DNA from 3 places in the Paenibacillus sp. FSL H7-0357 genome. Region 2 is predicted to be linked to each of the others. Evidence: riboswitches for the same ligand, from Rfam matches in the RefSeq annotation. Region 2 holds a riboswitch; each other region holds the start of a gene.
What was found. A riboswitch is a leader RNA that binds a small molecule or an ion and turns the genes downstream of it on or off. The one in region 2 is predicted to bind cobalamin.

Region 1: another riboswitch for cobalamin. It lies ahead of H70357_RS34175 (S-layer homology domain-containing protein); the one in region 2 lies ahead of H70357_RS02245 (anaerobic ribonucleoside triphosphate reductase).
Region 3: another riboswitch for cobalamin. It lies ahead of metE (5-methyltetrahydropteroyltriglutamate--homocysteine S-methyltransferase); the one in region 2 lies ahead of H70357_RS02245 (anaerobic ribonucleoside triphosphate reductase).

Annotation. Positions count from the first base shown of each region.
Region 1 covers NZ_CP009241.1:1,085,146-1,088,423, forward strand. The annotation lists gene H70357_RS04820 (GAP1-N2 domain-containing protein) at 1-579, shown strand, start outside; cobalamin riboswitch at 1,037-1,236, shown strand; gene H70357_RS34175 (S-layer homology domain-containing protein) at 1,501-3,278, shown strand, end outside.
Region 2 covers NZ_CP009241.1:508,015-511,292, forward strand. The annotation lists gene H70357_RS02245 (anaerobic ribonucleoside triphosphate reductase) at 1-1,578, opposite strand, end outside; cobalamin riboswitch at 1,915-2,146, opposite strand; gene H70357_RS02250 (MTH1187 family thiamine-binding protein) at 2,579-2,887, shown strand; tRNA gene H70357_RS02255 (tRNA-Thr) at 2,969-3,040, shown strand.
Region 3 covers NZ_CP009241.1:5,517,358-5,520,635, forward strand. The annotation lists gene metE (5-methyltetrahydropteroyltriglutamate--homocysteine S-methyltransferase) at 1-1,520, opposite strand, end outside; cobalamin riboswitch at 1,684-1,894, opposite strand; gene H70357_RS24405 (undecaprenyl-diphosphate phosphatase) at 2,181-3,041, opposite strand; gene H70357_RS24410 (DedA family protein) at 3,115-3,278, opposite strand, start outside.

The DNA.
Region 1 (3,278 bases), 580 kb from region 2:
GTCACGGCGACGTCGAGCCGATGCCTCGCTCCGTCGCCGGATGCGGGAGCCGCCGGCTTGAACGGCGGCAGTGGAACGGCAACGCCGGATGCGTCAGCCGGAGCAGAAGCCGGCGCGACAGGGAACGCGGATGCCGGAACGGAAGTCGACGCGACGGGGACCGCGAACGCCGGAACAGAAGTCGGCGCGACAGGGAACGCGAACGCTGGAGCAGAAGCCGGCGCGACGGGTAACGCGAACGCCGGAACAGAAGTCGACGCGACGGGTAACGCGAACGCCGGAACAGAAGTCGGCGCGACAGGGAACGCGGACACCGGAACGGAAGCCGGTGCGTCCCCGGCTGTGTCATCCGCGCCTTCGCCGGGCGTGACCGGGGGGGCTTCGTACCAAGTCACTGTGGATCTGGAACCGGGGGCTAAGCTGGCCGAGGGCAACATGATCATCGCGGGCGATTACAAGCTGACTCTGCAGTCGGATCCAGCACTTACGGCAGCCCCTACACCGAGTGCCCAGCCTACTGCAACTGCGACTGCAACGCCTTCGGATGATGGCGGAACAGCAACCGATGCTGCTGAGTAAAGCGATATAAATAGACAAAAATCCTGAACCGCATGTTTTGCCCGGAAAGAGCAGGGTAGATGCGCATTCAGGATTTTTTTCTTTACACTGAGCCCCGGTGTTGGTTATTGCGGATCATACCCAGTAAAGGGGAAATTTCCCTCTAATGTGGACTATAGATTGAGAATAAGTTGTATAAGACGAAATATTACCGCTAAATTATCCGGTTGAGCCAGATGAGGCGTTTTGCGAAATAATAGCGGGTGTAAATCCGCCTAATCCTTATTAATGTGGGAGTAGCTAAAACTTAGCGGGCATTTTTTCCGCTACTAATGATGAACTGCGTGCAGACAGGTTGGGAGCAACGAAGAGTGTGTTTGATGCTTACGAAAAGGGATCAGCCGACAACGGGCGGCATTGGACAGCTTTTCTATAGACATACAAGGAAATAGTGGATATGATTATGAATATTAAAATTTGATAGTCTAGTGAAAAGGGTGCAGATTCTATCCATAGAATTTGCTTAAAAGGGAAGGCCGGTGCAAGTCCGGCGCGGTCCCGCCACTGTAAATGCGGAGCGACTCTTAAGGGTGCCACTGTCCTGTGAAGCAAGGACGGGAAGGCGGAGGGAAGCGGTGAAGCATAAGCCAGGAGACCTGCCTTTTTCTTGAACGTTTCTATTCTTCGTGGGGTAAGAATGCGGAACATTACAAATGGATGTGGTGGCGGAGCTTGAGCACCGCCGTGCTTCATTTGTATTCTTCCGAGGCCGCCCTTAACAGGGGCGGTTTTTTTGAGGGATGAGGATGAGGAATAAGCCGGTTGCTGTACGTGTTCCTTCTCTCTCGCAGAAACGGCCCCGTCCTTTTGAAAGGGACAGCACAGCCGTTTCTTCTTGTTGTCCGCTGCTTCAACTATTTTATTCACGGAAAGAGGTTAACGATGAAGACTCTTCTCTCTGCCAAGTCCTTTATGCTTGGCCTGGCTTTATTGCTGGTTATTTCGATTCTGGGCACAGCGCTTGTTCCTTCAGGACAAGTGTTTGCCGGGGCGGTCTCCGCTACCGCGTCCGGGGGAACGGAAAGTGTTACGGCTGCTGTATATGCAGCAGACGAATCTGGCGCAGAGCCGGCTGCGGCTGCATTAACAGCGAAGCAGCAGATTACCGTTGCCGGAGCGACCTATGCGGCTGCCGAGTATATGCTCAGCAGCGGTGTGACGTCAGAATGGCAGGCGGTTGGCCTCGCACAGGCGGGCTACAAAGTACCGGAAAGTTATGTCCGGCTGCTGGAGCAAAAAGTTCGGACGGCCAGCGGCAGCTTTGCCGCAGTCACTGATTATGCACGGATTGTGCTCGCGGTACAAGCCGTGGGGGCTGATCCGGCGAACTTTGCCGGAAACGGCTCTGAACCGGGTTTTAATCTGGTTGAGCGTATCTATAACAGTGACAAAATGAGCGGCCAGACGCTGAACAATCCGGTCTATGCGCTGCTGGCACTGGATTCCGGCAATTATACCATTGGGGCGGATGCCAAATGGAGCAAAGCGGCGCTGCTGAGCGAGATCCTGTCCAAGCAAAATGCGGACGGCGGGTTCGCCTTGACTTCCGGGGCGAGCGAGCCGGATATGACGGCGATGGCTTTGACGGCTCTTGCTGCGCATAAGAGTGATCCTCTGGTTGCAACTGCCGGGCAAAAAGCAGTAGCCTGGCTGTCCGCTGCGCAGGACAGCAACGGCGGCTTTGGAGGCAGCAGCGAAAGCGCGGCACAGGTCATTATCGGCCTTGCCTCCTTCGGGGTAGACCCGGAAGGAGCAGAATTTACCAAGGGTGAAGCAGACCTGATAAGCAGACTGCTCAGCTTCAGCGTAGAGGGCGGCGGGTTTGCCCATAATCAGGGCGGAAATGTAAATGCATTTGCTACAGAGCAGGGGCTGCAGGCGCTGGTGGCCTACACCCTGTACAGCGGGGGCGGAAACGGCAAGCTGTATGACTTCACTAAGCCTGCGGTTCCGAATCCGTTAGTGTATGTGCCCCTTGTAATTGAAGGGCCGCAGAACACGCTGGGAGAAGGGATGGCATACGCAGGCAATGTCCTCGAGGTGCTGGAGAAAGTGGCAGCCCAGAAGGGCCTTCCGATTAAGAATGAATCGGGCAGCTATGTAACGGGAATCGGCGGTATCCAAGCCGGAATCTACGGCGGCTGGGATGGCTGGAAATACGCTGTATCCCGGGATGGGGCATGGATTGATCCCGATGTAGGAATGAAGGACTTTAAACTTAAGGAAGCTGACAGGGTCCTCGTTTATTATGCGGGCAATGATACGCAGCTGGTGAATTCGCTGACGCTGTCCGCGTCGCAGCCAGGTGAGGAGGAGCCTTTCTCAGTTACGGTTACCCAGATAAAATGGGTATGGGACAACGCCACAAATATTTCGAGTCCTGTAACCTCAAGTGCATCTGGTGTGGAGGTGGCGGTCGGAGACCGGAAGGCAACAACCGGTGAAGACGGCAAAGCGGTCTTTGCCGAAGGTGTTCCGGCAGGAGACTATACGCTAACCGTAACCGGCTATGTTACGGACAATGCACCAACTATCGCTAAATATTCGCAAGCTGTAAAGGTAATCTCCAAGAATGTACCAGTCCACCTGTCGGTTGAAGGACCTGAGGGGCCGGTCGCTGAGGGAGCGCTGCAAGCATCCAACGCGCTGGCGGCATTGAA
Region 2 (3,278 bases):
GTCGGTTACGCCGGGAATAGAGCCAAGCACCTTGTGGTCCACCTTGGTGAATTTGCCGGACAAGCCTTCGGCAGGTGTTGCAAACAGCGTGATGTTAAGATCAAGTTCTTCGCTCTTGCGGTCGCAGTACTCGCGCATATGGCGGACAACGGCGAGCGCTTTGGCATGGACTTCCATGTCCTCACCATGATGTTTGCCGTACATGGCTTTCATGCACTCCGCCATACCGATGAAGCCGAGCGACAGACTGCCGTGCTTCAGCAGCTCGCCTACGCTGTCCTCAGAAGCAAGCTGTTCGCCGCCTTCCCAGACGCCTTCGCGCATCATGAAATCGGAAGCTTTGGCTTTCTGGGCCGCCTGAATCCGGAAACGGTGCAGCAGGCCTTCCAGTGCAATATCCATATAATGATTCAGGTCGTCGTAGAAGCCTTCCTCGTCGGGAGCAAGACGGCGGCCTGTCACAGTGCCGTGAGCGAGGCCCAGACGGACCAGATTCAGGGTGTTGAAGGACAGATTGCCTTTGCCGGAGCAGTGATTGCGTCCGAAACGGTCGCCCAGTACCCGGGTGCGGCAGCCCATCGTAGCAAATTCAGTGTCCGGGTCAGCCGGATCATAGTACTGCATGTTGAGCGGAGCATCCAGATTGGCAAAGTTAGGATACAGTCTGCGTGCGGAACATTCGGCTGCTTTAAGGAACAGCTCATAGTTCGGATCGCCCTGCTGCTGGTTGACGCCTTGCTTGCATTTGAAGATTTGGATCGGAAACACCGGTGTTTCTCCGCTGCCGAGGCCGTTCATGGTAGCGGTCAGCAGGGAGCTGATCACAAGCTGGCCTTCGGGGGAGATGCAGGTGCCATAGTTGATGCTGGTAAAAGGAATCTGTCCGCCGGAACGGCTGGACATCGTATTGAGATTATGTATCATACTCTCTGCTGCCTGTAGTGTTTCGCTTTCGGTCTCTTTCTGCGCAAAGCGGAAGGCGCGCGGGTACTGCTCCGCCAGATCGCTGCGGCTCATCGTGATTTCGCCGAGGTGATCACCGGCTTGGCCTTCTTCAAAGTATTCCAGTCCCTTTCGGAACAGCTTGGCGAAGGATTTGGTCACATACGGGGCAAGATCGTAATCCAGTTTATTGGCGGATACGCCGCCGTACTGGGCATTTTGCTGGGATTGGAAAATAATCGCCACCAGCGACATTGCGGTCATAATCGAGTTCGGAGGACGGACACTGCCGTTGCCGGTATTGAAGCCTTCGCGGAGAAGGCGCTCAAACGGGATGAAGATGCAGTTGGTCGTTCCGATGGCGTATTGATCCAGATCGTGGACATACACGACATTATCCTGAATAGCCTGCACGAGCTGTGGCGGCATCGTGAAGTTGCGGGCATACCACTTGGAATATTCACTGCCGAATTTGCTCATTTTGCCGGAGAAGCTTTCTCCGTTCAAATTGGCATTCTCGCGCAGCAGATCCAAATCCCGGCTGTCGATAATATCCCGTCCCAAATGAATAACTTCCTCCAAAAGAACTTCCTGTGCAGCTTGTCCACCGTTGTACCGTTTCTCCAGCAGCGTCATTGTCTAGCTCTCTCCCCTCGGTATAGTAAGAACGAAGTATATACTTCCTGATAGCAGTAAAAAAGCATCTCCCGCCGAGGAGGCGGAAAATGCCCGAATGCGTACGAAATATCCTTACAAGGATATTTGCCGGTTGTCTTGATGAACATACAAGCAGGGGACAGGGGTAATCTCTGTCCTGTTCTTATATATTCCGCAGAAGCCGATACCTGAGGGCGATAACGGTTTATCGCCTTCAGGTATCGGCAGCCTTGGCTCCTTAAAACACGGGAAGGCTATGTCTGCTTGTGCAGGCCGCATTGCGGACACCTCACCTGGTCCTCGCAGGCATGAATGATGGTGTCGGCGAAACAGGCAGGTCTCCTGGCTTCCGGTGAATCTTCCGGCGCCTTCCCGAGAGCTTTACCGCCCCTCAGTGGCTATTGCCGGTAGACGCTGCTTCGCGGGCTTCAGAGAGCCTGCAGGCATCCGGTTACAGTGGCGGGACCACAGCGGATTTGCACCGCGTTTCCCTATTAAGCTTCAGCTCCCTATGAAAGAGCGAAACACCTGTTTCCACTATATTTTGTTGTCGTTAGATAAAAATAACCCAATATGTTGTGTTTGTAAACCATTTTTTGAAACTCCGCGCGGGGAGCGGGTTCTGCGGTTTTACTCACAAATGATCCACAGTTAGTCCACAGGTAATCCACAAGTTGGGTGCAAAAAGTGTCTGGATAAAGTCATAAATTGTCTTAAAAGATGCCACAAAGAATCCATAAATATAGTGAGCGTGACACTGGAGTGCCTAACGGAGAAATATGGGGAGGCGAAGGTTACGGAGGGTGTTAAATGGAGCAACAATCTTCACGGCGATTTGTGGGTGTGCGGCGGAGTTGCTACAATAAGAACAGGCCGGAGACATATATCAGGAGTTTCAGGTTTATAGTCCGGAATGAGTTACCACGAGGAAGTTTCCATAAAGGGTTTTGCTTTACAGCATATTAAGGAGGGATTCAGGATGGCTATTGGCGAAGTAACCGTAATTCCGATCGGCACAGGCAGCACTAGCCTTAGCAGCTATGTGGCCGATATGCAGCGTGTGCTCAGGGGAGTGGAAGGGATCACTTATGAGCTTACATCCATGGGGACGATTATCGAAGGGCCGATCCCGCGGATTCTCGCTGCCGTAGAAGCGCTGCATGAGTCACCTTTCGCTGCCGGGGCGCAGCGGGTATCCACGTCGCTGAAGATTGATGACCGCCGCGACAAGCCGTCTACAAGCCGCAGCAAGCTGCAGTCCGTTGAACGCAAGCTGGAGGAGAATTGAAGCCCAGATGTTGTAAAAAAATGTTGCGTTTTTGGCTGGAAGTTGTATAATATTTTTTGTTTGACAGAAAAAATGCTTTAAGCTGGTGTAGCTCAGGGGTAGAGCAACGCACTCGTAATGCGTAGGCCGGGGGTTCAATTCCCTTCACCAGCATCCTTAACAACTCAATCATGGCGCGGTTTTCCGGATTTCGGAGGCTGCGCTTTTTTGTTGCAGTTTCTGATTAAAGGAATTATGTTCATCTGATTATTTAGTCTCAAGTTTTTTCTTTTTCTCTTCTATAAGTTGCTTTACGGGATACAGTTCAAGATCTTTAACGCCCACTTCCTCTATAAAAGAATCGACCTTAACCGGGTCCTCATCCCACCAGCCCAGAGCAAGAGGCTCTGGA
Region 3 (3,278 bases), 2.7 Mb from region 2:
CCTGCCAGCTTCTCGCCGAAGAATTCAACCATATCCGTCCGCTCAAATTCACCGTGCACGAGCACATCCAGCCCGAGCTCCTCTTGAAAAGTAATCGCATCTGCAATTTGCTGGCGGATAAATCCGTCATAGCGCTCCTGATTCCAGACACCCTTGCGCCATTTGAGCCGGGCCTGGCGCACTTCAGGCGTCTGCGGGAAGCTGCCGATCGTCGTTGTCGGCAGCAGCGGCAGCTGCCACTTCTGCTGCTGCACCTTCACGCGTTCCGCGAAAGGCAAGCTGCGGCTGTCCGGCAGCTTATCCAGGCTGCTCACCTGCTCAGCCACATCCTGGCGCCCGCGTTCCGGCAGGGCGCGGAACACTTTCAGCGCCTCGCGGCTCTCAGCGAGCGCTGCGGCATAGACCTGCCCATCCTCGCCCGCCGCTGCTGCAATCAGACTCAGCTCCGCCAGCTTCTCATCGGCGAAGGCCAACGCCTGCCGTACCGCAGGCTTTAACTTGTCCTCGCCTTGAACAGTTACCGGCACATGCAGCAGACTGGAGGATGGCTGGAGGATCAGCCGTTCGTCCGGCACATGGGACTTCAGCGCACGGACCAGCTCAAGCTTGGCATCCAGATCGGAGCGCCAAATATTGCGCCCGTCGATAATGCCCGCTCCCAGCCATTTGTCCTCTGGCCAGCCCAGACGCCGGATCGAGGCCAGATTAGCCCCGCCGTCATGGACAAAGTCCAGTCCGATACCCTGCACAGGCAACTCCAGCAGCGCTTCCAGCGGCTCTGCGGCTTCAAAGTAAGTCTGCAGCAAGACATGAAGTCCGGGCACTGCTGCAGCGATCTCTCTGTAGATAGTTCCCAGCAGTTCAACTTCTTCCGCGGTTAAGCCGGTTACGATAGCCGGTTCGTCGATCTGTACCCAAGCCACGCCTTCCTGCTGCAGCTCCTGCAGCAGCTGCACATACACCGGCAGGAAACGGGCAGCAACCTCTGCAATTTGATCGGCAGCGAACCCCTTGGAGAGCTTCAGGAAGGTATAGAGTCCGACTATAACCGGCTTGCCTTCAATACCCGCCTGCTCTTTGGCGAAACGGTAGGCAGCGAGCGGTTTGTTCTCAATCAGGCGGGGAGTCTGCCCGCCGATTTCCGGCACGATATAATGGTAATTCGTATTGAACCATTTGGTCATCTCGCAGGCAGGGGCGGCCGAATTGCCGCGCGCCATGGCGAAGTACAGATCGAGCGGAATGTCTCCGCCATCGTAGGCATATCGCGGAGGAACAATGCCAAACATAGCAGCGGTATCCAGCACATGGTCATAAAAGGTGAAATCATTGACAGGAATCAGTGCGATCCCGGCCTGCTGCTGTGTCTTGAGGTGCTGAAGCTGAATCCCGGCCATTTCCGCGCGGAAGGCTTCTTCATTGATTTTGCCGCTCCAGTAAGCCTCCAGCGTCTTTTTCCACTCCCGGTTCTTTCCGATTCTCGGATAACCGAGGCTGCTCGTCTTGATGTTGTTTGTCATTACAGTCACTCCCTTGTCTATAGTAAATGCCTTAAGCTTTAGTTAATGATCTCAGTCGGTATCGATAATAAAGAGCGTCTTCCCCTAACCAGTCCGCAGGGAAAGACGCCCATGGGCTGCCAATGGGTAACGTCTTAACACCTCCCTATCTTCCGTAGGTACTGCAGTGCTGTTGAGACAGGCAGGTCTCCTGGCTAGCGGCGTCGGCATCCATCAGCAAGTCTTCCCGGCGAAGTAGAGATGGCCAGTGACATGGGCTGCTATGAACTCTTCCGTTACAGTGGCGGGACCGCATCGGCTTGTCACCGAATTTCCCTATTAAGCCTCCGGGCCTTTCTGATACTCCGGCTGGCGCCTGTCTCCGATATTTGCAAATTGTATTCATCCCGTAATCTGATGCCATCATACTGAATCCGATACCTTATCCGCAACAGATTTATGGGTATTCCCGTTATACACATTCCCTATAGCTGGCGCCGTGCAGGCTCATTTTGCGGCGATTCTGCCGCACATTCCCTCACAGCCTCTCTTCAAGAAGCAGCTTCGGCAGAACGTTTGGTATACAGCAAAAAGAACCGGCTGCACCGTCCTTAGCAAGGAGGTACTCCCGGTTCCTTTTCGATAAATGATAGCAGTTAACGGACTGTTTCAGCCTATCTTTTAGAACCAGACGAGGTAGACTACCCCGGCAAGAACGAGACGGTAAATCGCAAACGGCATGAGCTTGATCCGGTTGATCAGCTTCAGGAAAAACTTCATAGAGAGCAGCGCGAACAGGAAGGCACTAATGAACCCGGCAATAAAAAACGGCAGGGCATCTATCGTAAAATACTGCCAGTTCTTGACCAGTGAAATCAGACTCGCACCCGCCATAATCGGCACCGCCATAATAAAGGTAAAATCGGCAGCCGCACGGTGGCTCATACCCAGCAGCACACCACCTGAGATGGTCGATCCGGAGCGTGAAAAGCCGGGCCAGAGCGACAAGCATTGGATCAAACCTACCGATAGCGCCTGTCTATATGTAATTTGGTCAACACTCTCTGTCTTGATTTTTTTGGGGGCGAACCGGTCGGCAAAAATCATGAATATTGCACCAATGACCAGACCGATCAACACCGTCGACGTCGAGAATAAATGCTCATCGATGTAATCCTCGAACAGAAAACCGAGGATTCCTGCAGGGATAAGTCCTACAATGACCTGCGCCAGCTTCAGCCGGCCTTCCGTCTCCACCGGAGGTTGTCCTTCCGGCACCGCCGTCAGCTCCTTGCGGCTAAACCGCTTGAGACCCAGCAGGTCGATGAACCGGTTGCGGAAAATGATCACTACCGCCAGGATCGAACCCAGCTGGATGACTACTTTGAACGTGTTCGCCGCATATTTTCCGAGAAATTCCTGGGATTTCAGCCACATATCATCCACGATTACCATATGGCCGGTCGAGGATACCGGAGCAAATTCAGTTAATCCTTCTACAATTCCCAGAATGATGGCTTTCATGATAGTCAGCAGCTCCATATTGATCCCCTCCTTTTTGTTGACCTCACCCTATGCGAGGCTTTAAATAGTTCTGCGAAACCTGTGAATTTAATTAATCTGTGGTATCTACCGGTTTTCTACCGGACTGGCGTTTGCGGAAATAGAGCACACCACCCACAACAACTCCCACAGCAATCAATACGTAGACGACACTCGAGTAAGCTTCCATGTACACGCCAATATCCTCCCAGGATTCTCCCAGCGCAGCACCCAGCA